DNA from 3 places in the Labrys neptuniae genome. Region 2 is predicted to be linked to each of the others. Evidence: predicted binding sites of a transcription regulator. Region 2 holds the regulator's gene; each other region holds the start of a gene.
The links. Region 2 encodes PhoB, which activates phosphate uptake and scavenging genes when phosphate is short. Its sites were predicted from a motif close to TGTCATNNANCTGTCAT; they were not measured.

Region 1 (7,309 bases), on a different contig from region 2:
CATCGCCGGGCAGCGTGAATGCCAAAGCAGGCCGCCGTCGGCGCAGCAGGGCGACCACCTCTTCGCGAAAGCTTTCGTCGGCGCGCGCCGCCACGGCTGTGACGCCGGCAGCGGCCAGCCCGAATATTGCTTGCAGCACCCCACGACGCCCGATTCCGCCCTGGCTCCGCCTCGTCATCACGCCCTCGCGCATTAGCCCCTCGAGGCGATCACCTTAGCCAGGACGGTTCCTTCTCGACAATCCTGGCGAGAAAGCGGCGTAACAGGCTTTCCTTTCGAGCCGACGACGACTATATGAAGTGTTGAATCCCGACAATCAGCTCGCGTCGGGCTTCGTTCCAGGAGGCTGGAGCGAGGCGGCAGCGAGCCCATGCTTTCCGAGGAGATGCAAATGTCGACCGCCCCGCTGATGCCGAAGGCCACTGCTGTCTGGCTGGTTGAGAACACCGCCCTCACCTTCGACCAGATCGCCGAGTTCTGCAAACTGCATCCGTTGGAGGTCAAGGGCATTGCCGACGGTGAAGTCGCGGCCGGCATCAAGGGCCAGGATCCCGTGATCTCCAACCAGCTCACCCGTGAGGAGATCGCCCGCGGCGAGCGCGATTCCCATCATCGCCTCCGACTGGCCGAACCGAAGGTCAAGATCGCCGTCGCCAAGGTCAAGAAGGGCCCGCGCTATACGCCGGTCTCGCGGCGCCAGGACCGTCCCAACGCCATTCTCTGGCTGGTCAAGAACCATCCCGAGCTCAAGGACGCCCAGATCATGCGTCTGGTCGGCACCACCAAGACGACGATCGCAGCCATCCGCGACCGCACCCATTGGAACACCGCGCAGTTGACCCCGGCCGATCCGGTCATGCTGGGCCTGTGCACCCAGATCGACCTCGACTTCGAAGTCGCCCGGGCCTCCAAGGACCGGCCGCCCGAGGCCGAGAGCGCCACGCTGCTGCCTGCCGAGATCACCACGGGGCCGGCAGCCGACCGGAGCCAGAGGCAAGACGACCCCTTCGCTTCACTCGGCAACAAGCCGCGCCAGACGGAAGACGAGGACGAACTCGACGTCGCCAACGTGTTCGCCAAGCTCAAGGGCATCAAGCAGAAGGAAGACTGACGCCCTCGCCGGCCAGTCCAACTCCGTCATCGAAAAGGGCCTTTCCGCCGGGGCGGAAAGGCCCTTTTGCTTACGTAAGCCATCGACGGTGCCCACGATCCCCGGCGCAGCGCCTCTTCGCCGGCCCCTGCTGCGTCGAATCCCGGCAGTACCGGCAACAGGAAAAGGGCGCGATCGACGATCACGCCCTCATATCCCACCGAATTACCGGTCTCTACGCTTATGGAAGCGGACGCCCGAATTCGTCCCGCACGCCCTCGTAACGGACATAGCCGACAGGCGGTACGTCGTCGTCGCCATAGAGGTCGCGCTGGCGCCCCGCCTTCGCGGCTGCCTGATCCTGCCTCCTGAACTGCGCCAGGCCGGCGGAGGCCGCCTCGACGACGGCGTTGGTGGCGCCCACCACAGCGGCGACGATCGAATAATGCAGGCGCACCTGCGTCCCGTGCAGGGCCGGGGCATAGCTCCAGTGCCGGCCCCATTCATCTTCGTGGAATTCGACGCTCGACATACTCTTACCCTCAACAAAAAGTAAATGCGCTCTCGCGATATGTTTCCTATTTTCAATGGTTTATGCTAGGTTATCAACGGGGATGACCTTTCTTCACCATCAACAAAAGCTTGATGATCATAGGGTGAGCATGAGCAAATCGGGAGCCGGTCTGGGAGCGCTGTGGACCTTTGCCGTCGCCGCTCGCCATCTGAGCTTCGCCAAGGCCGCGATCGAGCTCGATGTGACCCCCGCTGCGGTCAGCAGCCAGATCCGCGCTTTCGAAGACCGCCTCGGCACCCGGCTGTTCTTCCGCACCAGCCGCAGCATGAAGCTCACCCATGCCGGCGAAGAGCTGCTCGAATCGACCAGCGGCGCCCTGCGTACCATCGACGAAGCGCTGCGCCGGGCCGCCAACACCACCCAGCGCATGAGTTTCACCGTTTCTTCCGGTTCATCCTTCGCCGCCAAATGGCTGGTGCCGCGCCTGCCACGCTTCCGCCAGCAATTTCCCGATATCGACATGCGCATCGACATTTCCGATACGCTCGCCGATTTCAGCCGCCAGGAAATCGACGTCGCCATCCGCTTCGGCCGCGGCGCCTATGCCGGCCTGCGCTCGGATCGCCTGTTCGTCGAGGACGTCTTTCCGATCTGCAGCCCCCAGCTTCTGCACGGGCCCGTGCCCCTGCGGGAACCCGACGATCTGCAATATTTCACCCTGATCCATCTCGACTGGCACAGTCAGGATTCGATGTGGCCGGACTGGCGCATGTGGCTGATGGCCGCCAAGGCGGACAAGCCCGATCCCACGCGCGGCCTGCATTTCAGCCAGTCGATCATGACCCTGCAGGCGGCTGTGGACGGCCAGGGCGTAGCGCTCGGCAATACCAGCCTTGTGGGCGACGACCTGGCTGCGGGCCGGCTGGTACGCCCCTTCGACCTGTCTTTGAAGATCGCGCCGGAATTCGCCTATCACCTGGTGGCGCCGAGGGCCAAGGCGGACAAGCCGATGATCAAGGCGTTCCGGGACTGGGTGCTCGCCGAAATCGCCAGCGGCAAGGCGGTTTGATCGCCCGGATCGCCTCCATCCCCGTCGAAGCCACGCCGAGGCCATGCCCGACGATCACAAGCGTCAGGCGATGATGTCCGGCGTCAGCAGGTCCTCGAGCAGGGACATGCGGTCCTTGAGATGGAGCTTGCGCTTCTTCAGGCGCTGAAGCTGCAGACGGTCGGGCGTTCCCACCTGTTCCAGAGCGGCAATCGCGGCATCGAGATCGCGGTGTTCCTGGCGAAGCTGCCCCAGCTCCGCAACCATCGCGGCTTCCTCCTCCTCGGTGAGCGGATTTGACAAGCCCATACCCTTCCATTCCGAATGGCAGCTTCGGTATTTCGACCATTCTGCCGCTCCATGCCCATCCGGGCACGGTGCCGAACTATGCCGAGCCGATTCCTCGCCCGCAAGCGCTGCGGCAAGATATCGCCATCTATTTACACCCGTTTGGCGAAGCTTGCCGGACAACTTTCACAAGCCCTTCCTAGGCCTTTGATCCAGCATTCTTTTTGGCCCGGCCACACTGCATTACCGTGCGGTAAGCTATTGTTCTGACTAAATTTATTGTTGCTTTGCACAATCGATTCAACGTCGGAATCCGCGATTTTCCTTCGACATGCGCGCCTTTTCGTGAGAACGTTGAATGTCGGAACTGTGACACAAGGAGCCGTTAATGCCTGTGCAGTCGCATTTGGTCGAACTGGAGCGCAAACATCACGCTCTTGAAACAGAACTCACCATCGCACTGGCTCATCCCTCCTCGGATGACCTCAAAATCGCAGAGCTGAAGCGTAAGAAACTCCTTCTCAAAGACGAAATTGCAAGATTGAAGAGCGCCGAGAGGCTGCACTGAACCAGTCACCGCTGGTGTATGTTGACCGCCGGACCGGAGCATCATCCGGTACCGGCGGTTTCATTTTGTGGCCGGATCTCAGTTGATCCACGTGCCAATTGATACGGACGTCTCCCCCAGACAGGTTCAGGATCGGCTGCGATCGAAGCAATAACCCATGGAGGGGTTTGCTATGGCCAGCACGAGTCGGCATTGGGGGCTTGGCCTCGTTTCTTCTTTCCTGCTGGCGTGCGCCGTCCTGCCCGCTCCCGGCGCTCTGACCGACCCGGCCCAGGCTGCGCCCGTCGCCGCCATCCAGGCGCAGGCGCCCAGCCTCGACGAATTCAAGGCCGTGTTGTCGGGCTATGGCCAATACATCTATTCCGAACGCTACGGCGAAGTCTGGAAACCCTCGGTGGTCCCCGCCGGCTGGCATCCCTATCCAGCCTGCCGCTGGGTCTATGACCGCACTTACGGCTGGACGTATGACGATCCCTCCGTCTGGGGCAAGATCGTCCATCACTATGGACGCTGGGCCTCGGACGGCAGCAATGGCTGGGTCTGGGTGCCCGGCACGCAGTGGAGCCCCGCCTGGGTGATCTGGCGCAGCGGTGGCGACTGGACCGGCTGGGCGCCGACACCACCTGCAAGCGACCAGCAGGAGATCAGCCTCGCCAATTTCAACGTCGACAGGCAATGGACCTTCATCGAGACGGTCAAGCTCGGCAATCGCTGCGACGACAGGCCTTCCGCCGCGCCAGCCGGCACTTTCGCCGGCTCGACCCCGGTGACGCGTTTCAAGATCGTACGGGGCATCGCCGTGTTCGTGCTGCCGCCGCCGACCCTCATCGTCGATTACGACACCGGCCCGGTGGCGCCCTGGTCGAGTGAATTCCTGGGCGAATGGCTGCTCTGGCTGAACACCGCCGCCTCCGCCGCCTCGCTCAGCGTCGGCGACAGTCTCGCCGCCTGCGCACCTCCCTCACCCCCGGCGGCGCCGATGGCCACGCCCATCGCCGTGCCCGCCCCCGCCGCGCCCCGCATGAAATCCTGGAGCCCGCCGCCACCCCGCTCCAGCAGGCGGCGGGAAGTACGCCAGACCATGATGCCCGACGCCCCCCGTAGCCGACGGCGGGTCTATGACGAGCCCGGGCCGTATTATGGCGACGAACCGCCGATCTACATCCCGCCGCGCCGGCGCCGCCCACCCGTCTGGAACGAGGGGCCGGTGGTCCAGAGGCCGCCCCGCTATCCGAGGCCCGGTCCGGTGATCACCCCCTCCAACAACCCGACCAAGCCCAATTCCGGTCAGCGCTATCGCTGGCGCCCGCGGCCCACCCCCGACAGCGCTCCGTCATCCGGGTGGTGATTCGATGATCGCAGCAAGCGGGGCGTTGAAATGGCGCCTCGCAGCGCTATGGTTCAGGCAGTTCCCGCCCTGGATTCGATCATGACCACCACCGCTTCCCTGCCCCGCCGCCATTGGTTCGAGATGACGACGGAGGATTTCCGCACCGGCGATACCGCCAACTGGATCGCAGTATTGCCGATCGCCGCCGTGGAACAGCATGGCCCGCATCTGCCGGTCGGGGTCGACTCGATGATCATGCAGGGTTATCTCGACCGTGCCATCCCGCTGATCCCGGCCGACATTCCGGCGACCTTCCTGCCGATCCAGACCATCGGCAAGTCCAACGAGCATCTGGAATTCCCCGGCACGCTCAGCCTGTCGGCCGAAACCGTGATCCGGGCCTGGACCGAGATCGGCGAGAGCGTGCATCGGGCCGGCATCCGCAAGCTTTTGATCGTCAATTCCCATGGCGGCAACATGTCGGCGATGGACATCGTCGCCCGCGAATTGCGCGTACGCCACGGCATGCTGGTCGCCTTCACGTCCTGGCATATGTTCGGCTACCCCAAGGGCGCCTTCTCGGACGACGAAACCCGCCTGGGGATCCATGCCGGCGAGATCGAGACGGCGCTGATGCTCGCCTTCCGCCCCGACCTCGTGCGCATGGACAAGGCCAAGGACTTCCGCCCTGTTACCTATGAGATGGAAGAGATCTTCAAATATCTGCGCACCGGCCGCCCCGGCGGCTTCGGCTGGATGGCGCAGGACATTCGCCCCGAGGGGGCGGCGGGCGACGCCAGCAAGGCGACGCCCGAAAATGGCCAGCTCTCAGCAGAGTTCGGCGCACAGGCTTTGGTCGACCTGCTCAGGGATATCCGCGACTTCGACCTTTCGCGGCTGAGGAACGGGCCGCTGAAAGACTGAGCGCGGTGATGCCAAGCGCCGGATGAGGGGTTGATGAAACCTCTCTTTATTGGCGGCTCCCCGGAAGGTGATCAGGAAGGGTCGCAAGATCCCTCATCCCCCTGCCGGGACCTTCTCCCACAAGGGGAGAAGGAAGCTCTATTCTCAAGCCGCGACCTTCTCGGCCTCTTCCAGCAATTGCAGGTCGCCGCGGCCGAAGGATACCGTAACGTCCTCGCCCATCTGCGGCGGCGGGGCGCCCGGATTGTTGAAGGTATCGAGCGAAACCACATTCTCGTTGAAGCGCACGCGGATGCGTACGATCGAACCGAGGAAGCTGACGAGCTCAATGCGGCCGGTGAGGCTGTTGCGCCCCTCGCCACCGCTGCCCAGCACCACCGCTTCCGGGCGCAGGGCCAGCGTGCGCGTCTCACCATTGCTGGCGCCCTGCAAGCCGCGGCTGGTGATCACTTCCTGCCCGTCGACGGAGAAACGCCCGGCAGCGGCATCGACGACCTTGCCGGTGAGGAAGTTGAGCGTACCGACGAAGGAGGAGACGAAGCGGGTCTTGGGGAAGTTGTAGATCTCGAAGGGGGTGCCGACCTGTTCCATCTGCCCGGCGCTCATCACCACGATGCGGTCGGACATCGACAGCGCCTCTTCCTGATCGTGGGTGACGAAGAGCGTGGTGATGCCGAGTTCCTGCTGCAGCACGCGAATCTCGTCGCGCAGGGACACGCGGATCTTGGCGTCGAGGGCCGAGAGCGGCTCGTCCAGCAGCAGGATCTTCGGACGCACCGCAATCGCCCGCGCCAGCGCCACGCGCTGCTGCTGGCCGCCGGAGAGCTGGAAGGGATAGCGATCGGCGATCTGCGGCAGCTTGATCATCTCCAGCATTTGCTTGACGCGGGCATCGATCTCCGGTTGCGGCTTCTTGGCGATCTTCAGCCCGAAGCCGATATTCTCGGCCACCGTCATGTTGGGGAACAGGGCGTAGGCCTGGAATACCATACCGACATTGCGCTGGTTAGGCGCCAGCCCCGAAATCTCCTTGCCGTCCATGCGGATGGAGCCGGCGGACGGTGTTTCGAAGCCCGCGACCATGCGCAGCACCGTGGTCTTGCCGCAGCCGGACGGGCCGAGCAGGGTGATGAATTCACCCTTCTGGACCGACAGATCGAAGCGTTTCACCACCTGGTTGGCGCCGAAGCTCTTCTGCAGCCCGGTGATCTCGAGAAAGGACATGCTGGCCTCCCAGTGCTGGTTCAACGCGCCGCCCGCGCGCCGCGCGAGCGGCCGACGAGCTGCAGCAGGCCCATGCAGGCCCAGGTGATGATGAAGGCAACGATGGCGAGCGCCGACGGCTCATAGGCCCGGTTCGCGCCGATCAATTGCAGATAGGTACCGAAGACCGGCCGGTTGAGCAGGCTGGCAAAGGTGAATTCGCCTATGACGATGGCGAAGGCGATGAAGGATCCGCTGAGCACGCCCGAGCGGATGTTCGGCAGGATGACCTGCCAGAGGATGGTGAAGCTGCTCGCCCCCAGGCTCTGGGCCGCCTCGGTCAG
Region 2 (7,309 bases):
CTGTCGCTCTCGCGCATCGAACTCAATGCCCATGTCCAGCCCGACAAGCCGGTCGAGCTCGGTGCCGTTGTCGGCCATGTCGCCGATACGCTCGGGCCCCTCGCCCAGGACCGCAGCGTCACGCTCAGCGTCGACAAGCGCGTCCCGATGCTGGAAGTACGGGGCGAGCGGGACGAGTTGATCCGTGTCTTCGAGAATCTGGTGGAAAATGCCATCAAATATGGCGCGTCCGGCGGCAAGGTCGAGGTTACCCTCGATTCGCAACCCAAGCCGCAGGGCAAGGGCCGCGAGGCGGTGGTGACGGTGCGCGATTACGGCCCGGGCATCGAGGCGGAGCATGTACCGCGCCTGACCGAACGCTTCTACCGGGTGGATGCCGCGAAATCCCGCGAGAAGGGCGGCACGGGCCTCGGGCTCGCCATCGTCAAGCACATCGTGGCGCGCCACCGCGGCCGCCTGGGCATCGAGAGCGTACCGGGTGAAAGCACGGTTTTCTCGGTCCGGATCGACCAGATCGATTGAGACGGCGAGGCATTTTCAGGAACTGCCGGTTCTTTCGGCCATTTCGCCAAATCTTTGATTTGGCCTCGAAAATCGCCGGGCACCCGAACAAGGACAGGCCCGTATCCCCGAATCCGGCATGACGATCGAGGCTGCAGCCATCGTCATAGGGTTTCGACGGGTTTTAACAATCGCGTCACCACCGTTGCGACGCGGTTGACAGAATACATTCAACCCATTGAATTATAACGGTTTTATTTGTCATAAAACGATAGCCTAACTGTCATAGAACCGTTGCTGCCGGCTTGTTAGGAGTCGCGCCGTAGACAGGGTTGCCGACCGGTAAACGATCGTAGCGCCTGTCCAGAGAACAACGGAGATAGACCGTGAAGCTTTCCTTCCTCGCGCTCGCCGCTTCGGTAGCCCTGTCCAGCACGATCGCCGCGACCGCCGCCTTCGCAGCCGACATCACCGGCGCCGGTGGCACCTTCCCCGCCCCGGTCTACAATGCCTGGGGTAGCGATTTCAAAGCCAAGACCGGCACCGCGCTGAACTACCAGGCGATCGGTTCGGGCGGCGGCCAGACCCAGATCACCAACCGCACCGTCGATTTCGGCGCTTCCGATGCTCCGATGGCCACCGACAAGCTGACCGCTGCCAAGCTGCTGCAGTTCCCGACCGTCATCGGCGCCATCGTGCCGATCGTGAACATCGAGGGTGTATCCGCCGATCAGCTCACGCTGACCGGCGCGATCATCGCCGACATCTACCAGGGCAAGATCACCAAGTGGAACGATCCGAAGATCGCCGAGCTCAACAAGGATGTGAAGCTCCCCGATCTCGACATCGCCCCGGTCTACCGCGCCGACGGCTCGGGCACGACCTATGTCTTCACGTCCTATCTTTCGGCCGTGAGCCCCGACTGGAAGAGCAATATCGGCGCCGCCACCTCGGTGCAGTGGTCGACCGGTTCGGGTGCCAAGGGCAATGACGGCGTCGCCGGCGCCGTGAAGAACACCCAGGGCGCCATCGGCTATGTCGAATATGTCTATGCCGCCAACAACAGCCTGACCACCACGCAGCTGCAGAACAAGGACGGCAAGGTCGTCAAGCCGACCGTTCCTGCGTTCCAGGCCGCAGCCGCCAAGGCCGATTGGAAGGGTGCCAAGGACTTCGCCGTCTCGATGATCGACGTCGGCGGAGAAACCTCCTGGCCGATCGTTTCCACCACTTTCATCCTGCTGCCGAAGGATCCCAAGGACGCCAAGCAGTCGGCCGAAGTCATGAAGTTCTTCGACTGGGCCTACAAGGATGGCGGCGCGACGGCCGAGAAGCTGCACTACATCCCGCTGCCCAAGGAGGTGATCGATACCGTTCGCACCGCCTGGAAGAGCGAAGTGAAGGCTGCCGACGGCAAGGCCGTCTACGAATAAGCTGAAACCCCGACCCGGCGCGGTTCTGCGCCGGGTCGTCGTCCCTGATCGAATCACAGGCTGGAACATCGCCATGAGCGCCGTAGCCGACTCCTCGCTGGACGCATCCAACTCGGCCGCAAAGGTCGCGCAGGGTTCTCCCTCGCCCGGGGCCAAGACGGTTCCGGGCGCCAATCTGGATCCCATCTTCAAGGCCGCCCTCTATGGCTGCGGCTCCCTCGTGCTGATCCTGCTCTGCTCGATCGTCGTGCTGCTCTTCTATGGCGGCTGGCCGGCGCTGGCCCATTTCGGGCCGAGCTTCTACTGGTCCACCGCCTGGAACCCCGTCACCGAGAAATTCGGCGCCGGCGTCATGATCTACGGCACGCTGTTCACCGGCATTCTCGCTTTGATCATTGCCTTGCCGATGTCCTTCGGCATCGCCTTCTTCCTCACGGAGATCGCGCCCCAGAGCGTGCGGCGGCCGATCGGCATCGCCATCCAGCTCCTGGCGGCCGTGCCGTCGATCATCTTCGGCATGTGGGGGTCGCTGATCGTGGCGCCGATCCTGGCCCAGACGATCTACCCGCCGATCATCTCCGTCCTCTCGCACGTGCCGGTGCTCGGCTATCTGTTCAAGGGCCCCACCAACGGCGCCGGCATGCTCACGGCCGGCATCATCCTGGCCCTGATGATCATTCCCTTCATCACCGCGATGTTCGTCGAGATCCTCGAATCGGTGCCCGCCATGCTGAAGGAATCGGCCTATGGCGTCGGTGCCACCACCTATGAAGTCTTCCGCAACGTCTCGGTGCCCTATGGCCGCACGGCGCTGGTCGGCGCCGTCATGCTCGGCTTCGGCCGCGCTTTGGGCGAGACGATGGCGGTGACCTTCGTGATCGGCAACGCCAACCGAATATCGGCCTCGCTGTTCTCCTCGGGCGCGACCATCGCCTCCACCATCGCCAACGAATTCCCGGACGCGCCGGCCGGCTCGCTGCGCAGCCAGTCGCTGCTGGAGCTGGGCTTCGTGCTCTTCGTGATTTCCTTCATCGTGCTTGCGATCTCCCGCATGCTCGTGCGCACCAACGCCAAGTAAGGGAGAGCATCATGGCCCATCTCGCCCAAAGCAGCGCCCGTCTCGCCCGCCGCCGCGCCCTCGACTATGCCTACAAGGTCGTCTCGATCAGCTTTGCCGCGATCTCCCTGCTGGCGCTGGCCTGGATCCTGTTCACGCTGCTGCGCGAGGGTCTGCCCTCGCTGACCATGGACCTCTTCACCAAGGACATGGCCGATGGCGGCCTGCGCAATGCCATCGTCGGCTCTCTCGTCATGGTACTGCTCGCCCTCCTGATCGGTGCGCCGATCGGCATCATGGCCGGCACCTTCCTGGCCGAGGCCGGCCGCGGCAGCAAATTCGCCGATGCGGTGCGCTTCATCAACGACATCCTGCTCTCGGCGCCGTCCATCCTGATCGGCCTGTTCGTCTACCAGATGATCGTGGTGGCGACGGGCGGGTTCTCCGGCTGGGCCGGTGTGGTGGCGCTGGCCATCATCATCCTGCCGGTGGTCGTGCGCACCACCGAGGACATGCTGGCGCTGGTGCCGATCAGCCTGCGTGAAGCCGCCTTTGCCCTGGGATCGCCGATGTGGAAGGTCATCACCTTCGTGACCTGGCGCTCGGCTCGCACCGGTATCGTTACCGGCATCCTGCTGGCCCTGGCCCGCGCCGCCGGCGAGACCGCACCGCTGCTGCTCACGGCCTTCGGCAATTCCAACTGGTCGCTCAATCTCGGCAATGCCTTTGCCAGCTTGCCGGCTGCCATCTACCAGCTCGCGCCCTACCCCGATCCCAAGGCCGTCTCGGTGGCCTGGAGCGGCGCCCTCCTCATCACCGCCGGCGTGTTGGCGCTCAATATCCTGACCCGCTTCGTGCTCGCTCCCAAGAAATGAGTGCTCCCATGTCCGCTACCCCCCAAGCCTCCATCGCGGTTGCCGAACGCCCCCTCGCCGATCCAGCCGCCGCCGTGAAGCTCAAGGTCGAGAATCTCGACTTCTATTATGGCGAGAAGCATGCGCTCAAGGCCATCAATCTCGACATGATCGACCGGCAGGTCACCGCCATGATCGGTCCCTCCGGCTGCGGCAAGTCGACCCTGCTGCGCGTGCTCAACCGCATGTACGACCTCTATCCGGGGCAGACCGCCAAGGGCCGCGTGCTGCTCGACGGCCAGAACGTCATCGGCAAGGAGATCGACCCGGCGGTGCTGCGCGCCCGCATCGGCATGGTGTTCCAGAAGCCCACGCCCTTCCCGATGTCGATCTACGACAACATCGCCTTCGGCGTGCGGCTGCATGAATCCATCTCCAAGGCGGAGATGGACCAGCGTGTCGAATGGTGCCTGACCAAGGCCGCCTTGTGGAACGAGGTCAAGGACCGCCTGCACGCTTCAGCCCTAGGCATGTCCGGCGGCCAGCAGCAGCGCCTGTGCATCGCCCGCACCATCGCGGTGAAGCCCGAAGTCGTCCTGCTGGACGAGCCGACCTCCGCGCTCGATCCGATCTCGACCGCCAAGATCGAGGAATTGATCGACGAATTGAAGCGGGACTTCACCATCGTCATCGTCACGCACAATATGCAGCAGGCGGCGCGCTGCGCGGATGTGACGGCCTTCTTCTATCTGGGCGACCTCATCGAAGTCGGCCAGACCAACAAGATGTTCACCACCCCGAACGACAGCCGTACGCAGGATTACATCACCGGCCGCTTCGGCTGATCCCTCGGCCAGCGTCGAATTCATTTGGAGGCGGCATGTCCGACCATATCGTTACATCCTTCGACCAGGAACTGCGCGAGCTGCGCAACATGATCGCCGAAATGGGTGGCTATGCCGAGAAGAGCGTAGCCGACAGCGTCGAAGCCCTGCTCAAGCGCGACACCCAGCGCGCCAAGGCGGTGATCGATCTCGACGCCGCGATCGACAAGCTGCAGCGCCAGGTCGAGGACAGGGCCATCCTGATCATCGCCAAGCGCCAGCCGCTGGCCCTCGACCTGCGCGAGATCGTCTCGGCCCTGCGGGTGGCCAATGACCTCGAGCGGATCGGCGACCTCGGCAAGAATGTCGCCAAGCGCGTGGTGGCCATCCACAGTCACGCCCAGCCGGCCCAGCTCTTCGGCGGTTTCGACCACATGGCCGACCTGGTACTCGAGCAGCTCAAGCAGGTGCTCGACGCCTTCGCCCAGCGCAATGTCGAGGAAGCCCTCTCGGTCTGGCGCTCGGACGGCGAGATCGATGCGATGTATACCTCGCTGTTCCGCGAATTGCTGACCTACATGATGGAAGATCCGCGCAATATCGGCTTCTGCACCCATCTGCTGTTCTGCGCCAAGAACATCGAGCGCATCGGTGACCACGCCACCAACATCGCCGAGACGGTCCACTATCTCGTGACCGGTGAATCGCCGGCCGGAGAGCGGCCCAAGGCGGACAACAGCACCGATCTCGTCGACCTTCCTGTGCCGGCTAAATAACAAGGGATAGGCCATGCCTCCCAAGGTTCTGATCGTCGAGGACGAAGAAGCGCTGACCCTGCTGCTGCGCTACAATCTCGAAGCCGAAGGCTATGAGGTGGATAGTGTCGCACGCGGAGACGACGCCGAGATCCGCTTGCGCGAAAGCGTGCCGGACCTGGTTCTGCTCGACTGGATGTTGCCGGGCCTGTCCGGCATCGAATTGTGCCGGCGCATTCGCATGCGGCCGGAAACCGAGCGCCTGCCGGTGATCATGCTCACGGCGCGCGGCGAGGAAACCGAACGCGTGCGGGGTCTGGCCACCGGCGCCGACGACTATGTCGTCAAGCCCTTCTCCGTGCCCGAGCTCTCGGCCCGCGTGCGTGCCCTGCTGCGCCGGGCCAAGCCCGATCACGTCGCCTCCCTGCTCAAGGCCGGCGACATCTCTCTCGACCGCGAGACCAAGCGCGTCCATCGCGGCAATCGCGAGATCCGCCTCGGCCCGACCGAATTCCGCCTGCTCGAATTCCTGATGCAGGCACCGGGACGCGTCTTCGCGCGCGAGCAGTTGCTCGACAGCGTCTGGGGCCGCGACGTCTATATCGACGAGCGCACGGTCGACGTGCATGTCGGCCGCCTGCGCAAGGCGATGAACCGCACGCGCGAGATCGATCCGATCCGCACCGTGCGCGGTGCCGGCTATTCCTTCGACGAGACCTTCGCCAAGCAATCCTGAGCGCGTTTCGCGGGCATTGCCCGCTCGCTCCGCTTCGCCAAGGCTGCGTTGCGCCCTCACCACGCTCCTACGGGGAGAGGGTTAGGGGTTGCGCGACGTAGAGAGCAAGAGTGGGCGACGATATCCGCCCTCCTCCCTCGCTGCGCAGTCACGCTGCCAAATCCGCCAGGCGTGCCTGCAGATAGCGGCGGATGGCCGGATCGCTCTCCAGGCCGATCGCCCGCAAATAGGCATTGCGGGCCTCCTCCGGTCTGGCGGCCCGCACCAGCAAGTCCGCACGCGCGGCCCAATAGGGCTGGTAATCGACGATGCGTCCGTCACCGGCGACCTCGTCAAGTGCAGCCAGACCAGCCTGCGGCCCCATGAGGCGGGCGAGCGCCACGGCCCGGTTGATGGCGGCCACTGGAGAAGCTGTCAGCAGAACCAAGGCTTCATACAATGTGACGATCGCGGCCCAGTCCGTCGTCGCGCAGATGCGTCGATGGGCATGGGCCGATTGCAGCGCGGCTTCCAGCTGATAGCGGCCGATCTGGCGCACCTGGCCGGCCCGGGCAAGCAAGGCCTCGGCCTCCTCGATCAGCCCCGCATCCCAGAGCGCGGTGTCCTGCTGCTCCAGCGGAATATAATCGCCATCCTGGCCGCGGCGCGCCGCCCGCCGCGCTTCGGCGTGCAGCATCAGGGCCAGCAGTCCGAGCACTTCGGGCTCGCCGGGCAGGAGCGAGGCCAGCAGCCGGCCGAGCCAGATCCCCTCCGTCGACAGATTGCGCTCGCGGGCATGAGCCCCTTCCGGATCGGCCCAGCCTTCGGCATAGACGGCATAAACGGCCTCCAGCACCGCGTCGAGACGGCCGGGCAACTCGTCGGGCTCCGGGATGCGGAAAGGGATGCCGGCTTGCTTGATCTTAGCCTTGGCCCGCACCAGCCTCTGGCTCATCGCCACGGGCGAGACCAGGAAGGCGCTGGCGATCGCGCCGGCATCGAACCCCAATATCACCTGCAGGATCAGGGGAGCACGTACGGTGGCATCGAGGGAGGGATGGGCGCAGGCGAACATCAGGCGCAGGCGCTCATCGGGCACGGCATGCCGCTCGCCCTGCCCCGAGGCGAGGGCCTCGACATGGCGGCTGACCTCGTCCGCCTTTTCGCCGC
Region 3 (7,309 bases), on a different contig from region 2:
CGCCACCGCGCTGCGGCGGACGGGGCCCGGACGACGCACGCTCGTCCTTGTGGCGGAAGATGATACGTCCCTTGTCGAGGTCGTAGGGCGACATCTCGACGGTGACGCGGTCGCCCTCGATGGTCTTGATGCGGTTCTTCTTCATCTTGCCGGCCGTGTAGGCGATCATCTCGTGGCCATTGTCGAGCTTCACGCGGAAACGGGCGTCCGGCAACACTTCGGAAACCTCGCCTTCAAATTCCATCAGTTCTTCTTTTGCCATGTGCAGGTCCTATTGAGGGAATGAAAAGGCCGCGCCCTCAGGCGGCGCGACGCTGATTGTTGCGGCCACCCGGACGGCGCGAACGCCCCGAACGCGGCTGGCCCGAATGAGACTTTTCCTGCTGCCCGTTGTTGTTCCGGGGCTTGCCGTTCGGCTTGCCCTGATGCGGGTGGCGGGGACCACGTTCGCCGTGCTTCTGATCGGCTTCGAGCCCCTGCACCGGAGCGGCCACCATCAGCGGCTTCTTGGTCAGGCGTTCGATCGCCTTGAGCTCGTCGCGCTCATTGGGATCGCAGAACGAATAAGCGATGCCGCTGCGCCCGGCGCGGGCGGTGCGGCCGATACGGTGCACATAGCTTTCCGCATCCACCGGCATCTCGAAATTGATGACATGGGTGATGTCGTCGACATCGATGCCGCGGGCGGCGATGTCGGTCGCCACCAGGATGCGCGTGGAACCCGAACGGAAATCCTCCAGCGCCTTCTGGCGGGCATTCTGCGACTTGTTGCCGTGGATCGCCGCCGAGGGAATGCCGGCCTTGTCGAGATGGCCCGAAACGCGGTTGGCGCCGTGCTTGGTGCGGGTGAAGACGATGACGCGGCTCATCGCCGGATCATTGAGCAGGTGCAGGAGCAGCGAGCGCTTCACCGAGGCCGGCACGTGGTAGACATGCTGGTCGATCTTGTCGACCGTCACCACTTCCGGCGTCACTTCCACATGCACCGGGTTGAGGAGAATCTCCTCGCCGAGCTTCTTGATCGTCTTCGGCATGGTGGCCGAGAACAGCAGGGACTGGCGCTCCAGCGGCGTCTCGTCGACGATCTTGAGCACGTCGCGCGAGAAGCCCATATCGAGCATGCGGTCGGCCTCGTCCAGCACCAGGATCTCCACCTTGTCGAGGCGGACCTTGCGCTGCTGCTGCAGGTCGAGCAGGCGGCCGGGCGTGGCGACCAGGATGTCGACGCCGTCGGCGAGCGCCTTGACCTGCGGGCCCTGGCTGACGCCGCCGAAGATCACGGCAATGCGAAAGCCCATATGCACGCCATAGGTGCGGAAGCTCTCGTCGATCTGGATGGCGAGCTCACGCGTCGGCGCCAGGATGAGGGCGCGCACGCCCTTGGGGCCGGCGCCATGGCGCGACTTCGACAGGCGCTGCAGGATCGGCAGCGCAAAGGCGGCCGTCTTGCCGGTGCCTGTCTGCGCCAGGCCCATCATGTCGCGCCCTTCGAGGAGAGCGGGAATCGCCTTGTGCTGGATCGGGGTGGGGTTCTGGTAGTCGGCGGCGTCAAGCGCACGCAAAAGCGGCTCGGCAAGGCCGAGCGCTGCAAAAGTTACTTCGGAAGTCACATCAAATCCTTCATGCCACGCTCGTCGATCGGACGGCAGCGCGGCCACCGTCCGGGTCCGCGATCACAGCCCGTCTTCAGCCGCAATGGCATGATGAAACGGTACGGCGATATCGCGACCCACGCGCGGATGGGAGCAGCGGAATGTTGTTGGGGACGGCCGGGGATGAGGCGCTGCTTCTCAAAAAGCCAAAAACCAGCGCGCCGCGCGAACCCCCGAGCGGTCGTTACACGCGGTTGCTGCGCTTTTTGCAGCGCAAAGTCAAGGAAAAAGCAAACAAACGCCGTATCGCATGAACATTCGAGCCAAGCAAAACGCCTTTCTGGCAATTGTGGGCGTTCCTGCCTGCCCTTCCCTCCCCCGAGGACCGCACAAAACAAGGGCCAATGCCCGCTTGCAACCATTTGCCCCGCAGACGATCGAGCCTATAGATGGGAACCACGTTTATCGCCTCATCGCGACTTCACGATGCTGCCTCTCAAAGCCCTGGTCCCGGCCTTCCTGGCGCTTCATCCACACGGTCCCGCCAGCCCTCTCGACTGGAAGGCCTGCCGCCAGGGTGCGCCTGATCGCGTCATCATCGCCTGCACCTCGATCGTGGATCTCAGCGGCGTCAACGACGCGGCCAGGGCTGTCGCCCTGATCGCGCGCGGCAGTGCCTATGCCGCGAAGAAGCAGCCGGCCCGGGCTCTGGAGGATCTGCGCCAGGCCACGCTGCTCGATCCACGCAATCCCGACGGATTCTACGCCCTTGCCGGGCTCTATGGACGCCAGGGCGATCTCGAACAGGCCATCCTCGCCTATGACAGCGTGATCCGGCTCAATCCCAAGCATGTGCTGGCCCTGACCTCGCGGGGCTATGCGCGGGCCAGCCGCCGGGAGTTCGATCTCGCCATCGCCGACTATGACCGTGCGCTGAAGTTCAATCCGCGCCATGCCAAAGCGCTGCGCCTGCGCGGTGCCGTCCACGGCCTCATGGGCGACGATGCCGGCGCCATCGCCGATCTCGACAGGGCCATCGGGCTCGACGGCCGGGACTGGTCCGCCTTCTTCAACCGGGCCATCGCCAAGGACCATCGCCGCGATTACAGCGGCGCCGTGGCCGACTATGACGCGGCCCTGCGCCTGAGGCCCAACAATGTCGCGGCCCTGCTCGGCCGGGGTGCGGCCCATCACCATATGGGCGCGCTCGACAAGGCGATCGCCGACTACAGCCTGGCGGTCGGCCTGGCACCGAACAATGCGCAGGCGCTCTACAATCGCGGCACCGCCTACGCCAATGCCGACGACGTCGAGCGTGCCATCGCCGATCTCGACAGGGCCATCGGGCTCGACGGCAGCAATGCGCTGGCCTTTCTCAACCGGGCAGGCGCCTATCGCAAACGTGGCGATTTCGAACGTGCGCTGGCCGACTACGATCGTGCCCTGCAGCTCAAGCCCGGCCTGCCGCAAGCCATCGCGGGACGCAAGCTGGCCCTCGAGCGCCTACGGAACTGAGAGCGTTCAAGCTGCAAATTTCGTCCTCGGCCCTCTAACGCAACGTCATGGACATTCCCTAACGTTGCTGTTCATATACACTCAGATTTTTTCGAGCGTGACTCGGGACCCTGCGGCGGATGAAGGAGGGCTTCGCCGTACTCCCGGTAGGTGCCACCGAGATGCAAGGGCGTTCCGTCAGCATGTCCGAATCCGAAACCACGCCAGCCGATGCCGGCCCGGCAAGGTCCGATGACCGGGACCTCGACAGGGTCATCGCCGAGTTCAGCCAGACCATCGATCGCAAGCCCGACGCCGTCGACACCTTGTACGAACGGGCTCTCGCCTATCACCACAAACGGGCCTTTCCCCAGGCGATCGCCGATTATGACAGGGTGATCGCGCTCGACTCCGGCCATGCCGATGCCCTCTTCAAGCGCAGCATCGTGCATCGCCAGCTCGGCGCCTTCGACAAGGCCACTGCCGATTTCGACCGGGCCGTACAGCTGCTCTGGCGCCGGCAGGTGTTTCCCCCCGCGAAAGAGGCCTGATGGGCCCCTCTTCTTCCGTACCCGCGGCGCCAGATTAACATTTTGTCATCTAAGCTTCACGAACCCCGCCTAAGGGTCGCCAGACCATGGAAACACGGGGGTGTTTTGGAGATGACGGACGTTACATCGGGCCAAAGAAGCGGTCATCCGCTCGACAGGCCAAGCTCTCTCGGCAACCTGCCCAATATCGTGATCGCCCTGATCCTGCTCGGGGGCCTGGGCTATGTCTGCTACGCGCTGGTCGCCGATCTTACCGGCGCGGTGGCCGTGCCCTGGATCCTGCTCGGCCTCGCCTTGCTGATTGCGCTCGGCTTCGAATTCGTCAACGGCTTCCACGATACCGCCAATGCGGTGGCGACGGTGATCTACACCCATTCGCTTCCCGCTGAATTCGCGGTGATCTGGTCGGGCTTCTTCAACTTCCTCGGCGTGCTCACGGCGAGCGGTGCGGTAGCCTTCGGCATCATCTCGCTGCTGCCGGTGGAACTGATCATGCAGGTCGGTTCGAGTGCGGGCCTGGCGATGGTGTTCGCACTTCTGATCGCCGCCATCGTCTGGAACCTCGGCACCTGGTATTTCGGCTTGCCGGCCTCCAGCTCGCACACCATGGTCGGTTCGATCATCGGCGTCGGCCTCGCCAACCAGTTCCTGGCGCCGGCGGGCTCCGCCACCAGCGGCGTCGACTGGTCCCAGGCCAAGAATATCGGCCTGTCGCTGCTGATCTCGCCTCTGTTCGGCTTCTTCCTGGCCGGCGCCCTGCTGCTCCTGATGAAAACCGTGGTGCGCAACAAGGCCCTCTATGTCGAGCCGAAGGGCAACAACCCGCCACCGCTCTGGATCCGTGGCCTGCTGATCCTGACCTGCACGCTGGTCAGCTTCTTCCATGGCTCCAATGACGGCCAGAAGGGCATGGGCCTGATCATGCTGATCCTGATCGGCGTGGTGCCCACCGCCTTCGCCCTCAATCGTACGCCCGACATCAACTATCTCGAGACCTACAAGGCTGCGTCGACCGCAGCCGGTTCGGTGCTGGGCAACTACATCAAGCCGGGCGTGACGGTTGCTCCTGCCGATGCCAAGGCCAAGGTCGCCGAGACGGTGCGCACGCGCAACTGGAGCGACGAGACGACGCCGGCCCTGAAGATCTTCATCGAACAGACCACCTCCCAGCTCTCGCCCTACGGCTCGGCCGCGGCGGTGCCCGCGGGACTGGTCTCCAACACCCGCAACGACATGTATCTGATCGGCGAAGCCCTCAAGCTGATCGATTCCAAGAAGCTGCTGCCGGTGTCGGATGCCGATCTGAAGACGATCAAGACCTATCACGTGGCCACCGACAACACGACCAAGTTCATCCCGACCTGGGTGAAGGTCGCCATCGCCCTGGCCCTCGGCCTCGGCACCATGGTGGGCTGGAAGCGCATCGTGGTGACTGTCGGCGAGAAGATCGGCAAGACCCACCTGACCTATGGCCAGGGTGCCTCGGCCGAGATCGTCGCGGCCGCGACGATCGGCGCTGCCGACTATCTCGGCCTGCCGGTCTCCACCACCCATGTGCTGTCGTCGGGTGTCGCCGGCACCATGGCGGCCAATGGCACGGGGCTGCAGATGTCGACAGTCCGCAACCTGATCATGGCCTGGGTGCTTACCCTGCCCGCTTCGATGGCCCTGTCCTTCGTGCTCTTCGTGGTGCTACGCCAGATCATCTAAAGCGGCGCATCCCGTTCGCTGGAATGGCCGCCTTCGGGCGGCCATTTCTTTTTAGACCGACGACATCGCCGCGCGGAAAGCGCGGACCATTTCGACTTGGGTCTGGCGCCGCCCGCCCACCGCAAAGCCGAGGCGAATGGCATCGGCGCTCCAGGGTTCCCCGGCAGCCGAACAGGAGCTGTGCACTTCGACAACGGGCAGGGCCGCCAGCAGCGCGGCAATATTGGCCGGCGTCAATCCCGAGCCCGGCATGATGCCGATGCGGCCGCCGGCTGCCCGATGCAGGCGCACCAATTCGTCCAGCCCCGCGGATGCGGTCAGCGCCCCTCCCGACGTCAGAATGCGCTCGAAGCCGAGCGCGATGGCCGTCTCCAGCGCCGCATGCCGGTCCGGCACCAGATCGAAGGCGCGATGCAGCGTGCTGCCGAGCTCTCGCGCCTGTCCGCGCAAGCGCGTCAGCAGGGCCTCGTCGAGCCCGCCATCGGGCAAGGAGGCGCCCAGCACCACCCCGGCGAGCTCCGCTCCACCCACCGCCTCGATATCGGCCAGCATGAGTTCGCCTTCCCGGACCGAGAAGACGAAGTCGCCGGCCCGCGGCCTGACCATGGCATAGACAGGGATCGGTGCCTGCGCCGCCAAGCGCATCAGGCCTGATGACGGCGTCAATCCGCCAAGCTCGAGCGCCGAGCACAGTTCGATGCGATCGGCGCCACCCTCGATCGCGGCCTCCAGGCTATAGGCGTCGGCAACGCAGACTTCGAGCAGGGCCGTCATGCGCGTTCTCCCTGATGGGCCAAGAGGGCCGCGCCAATCAATCCGGGCTCCGCCGCCAGAAGACTCGGCACCAGCAGCGGCCCGGCGGTCCGCCGCAGGATTCGGCGGCGTACGGCCTCGTCCAGCCTTGATATCAGTTCCGGCACGCTGGCGAGGCCGCCGCCGACCGGCACGATATCGGCGCCGACGATATTGACGGCCAAGGCCAGGGGGGAGGCGACGAGATCGACCTGGCAGGCCACCGTGCGCGCCGCGGCGGCATCGCCGGATCGCCAGGCCGCGATGATCTCGGTACTGTCGCGCTCCTCGTCGGTGAGGTGGCGATGCAGCCTCTCGAGGCCGCGCGCGCCCCCCACCGTGTCGACACAGCCCTTCTGGCCGCAGCCGCAGGCAAAGCGTGGAATCGCGACCGGCGGATCGCCCGCCTCGGTCGCCGCGACCGGTCCATGCCCCCACTCGCCCGCAAAACCGCCAGCCCCGGCGAGGATCCGCCCGTCGATGACGAGGCCGCCGCCGATGCCGGTGCCGATGATGATGCCGAAGACGATGCGATGCCCGCGCCCGGCCCCCTTCACGGCTTCGGCGAGGGCAAAGCAATCGGCATCGTTGGCGACGTGCACAGGCACGCCAAGCCGCTCGGCCAGGTCGGGAGCGAGCCGCCGCCCATCGATGCAGGGAATGTTGGCACAGGTGATGATCTCGCTGCGGGGATCGACGACGCCGGTGATGGACAAGGCGATGACATCCCCGGCTCCGCCTTGCCGCCTCAGATCCGCAAGCACCGCTACGAAGGCCTCGAAATCGCCGAGCGGCGTCGCAACCCGCGCAAAGGGCCTGATCTCGCCTCGCGGCGAGGCGATGGCCGCCTTGATGGCGGAGCCGCCGATGTCGAAGCAGATCGTCATTGACAGAAGGGACCTTCCAAACCGTTGTTTCCTGTATTAGGGCGTGGCGTCAGCTATGATTTCGCACTCCCATGGAGCAAAGCGCGTTTACACACCGACGCTGCGTTGCTCTGACTCTTTGGTTCGACGCGTCTTTGCGATTCTTGGCCACGCCGCCAAATCGCAAAACGCTTTGGAGGAGCTTATAAGGCCGCATGAGGCGCAAGGCAGCACCGACCATCAGCGACGTGGCCGCGCTTGCCGGCGTTTCCAGGGCCGTCGCCTCGCGCGCACTCTCCGCCTC

Region 1: the regulator PhoB is predicted to act here: its motif matches at 3,299-3,315, upstream of ABXS05_RS22350 (YdcH family protein).
Region 3: the regulator PhoB is predicted to act here: its motif matches at 3,681-3,697, upstream of ABXS05_RS32890 (inorganic phosphate transporter).

What each region holds. Positions count from the first base shown of each region.
Region 1 covers NZ_JBFNQD010000008.1:210,314-217,622, reverse strand. Annotated here, with positions in the region: gene ABXS05_RS22375 (DUF1444 family protein) at 1-178, opposite strand, end outside; gene ABXS05_RS22370 (DUF1013 domain-containing protein) at 392-1,111, shown strand; gene ABXS05_RS22365 (hypothetical protein) at 1,332-1,622, opposite strand; gene gcvA (transcriptional regulator GcvA) at 1,753-2,673, shown strand; gene ABXS05_RS22355 (YdcH family protein) at 2,737-2,961, opposite strand; gene ABXS05_RS22350 (YdcH family protein) at 3,329-3,508, shown strand; gene ABXS05_RS22345 (DUF6600 domain-containing protein) at 3,681-4,856, shown strand; gene ABXS05_RS22340 (creatininase family protein) at 4,938-5,762, shown strand; gene ABXS05_RS22335 (ABC transporter ATP-binding protein) at 5,907-6,986, opposite strand; gene ABXS05_RS22330 (ABC transporter permease) at 7,007-7,309, opposite strand, start outside.
Region 2 covers NZ_JBFNQD010000007.1:313,596-320,904, forward strand. Annotated here, with positions in the region: gene ABXS05_RS21260 (ATP-binding protein) at 1-522, shown strand, start outside; gene pstS (phosphate ABC transporter substrate-binding protein PstS) at 888-1,934, shown strand; gene pstC (phosphate ABC transporter permease subunit PstC) at 2,008-3,012, shown strand; gene pstA (phosphate ABC transporter permease PstA) at 3,024-3,866, shown strand; gene pstB (phosphate ABC transporter ATP-binding protein PstB) at 3,863-4,690, shown strand; gene phoU (phosphate signaling complex protein PhoU) at 4,726-5,445, shown strand; gene phoB (phosphate regulon transcriptional regulator PhoB) at 5,459-6,160, shown strand; gene ABXS05_RS21295 (RNA polymerase sigma factor) at 6,309-7,309, opposite strand, start outside.
Region 3 covers NZ_JBFNQD010000026.1:23,906-31,214, reverse strand. Annotated here, with positions in the region: gene infA (translation initiation factor IF-1) at 1-262, opposite strand, end outside; gene ABXS05_RS32910 (DEAD/DEAH box helicase) at 300-1,610, opposite strand; gene ABXS05_RS32905 (hypothetical protein) at 1,754-1,906, shown strand; gene ABXS05_RS32900 (tetratricopeptide repeat protein) at 2,079-3,107, shown strand; gene ABXS05_RS32895 (tetratricopeptide repeat protein) at 3,290-3,637, shown strand; gene ABXS05_RS32890 (inorganic phosphate transporter) at 3,749-5,347, shown strand; gene ABXS05_RS32885 (copper homeostasis protein CutC) at 5,399-6,121, opposite strand; gene ABXS05_RS32880 (ROK family protein) at 6,118-7,026, opposite strand; gene ABXS05_RS32875 (LacI family DNA-binding transcriptional regulator) at 7,221-7,309, shown strand, end outside.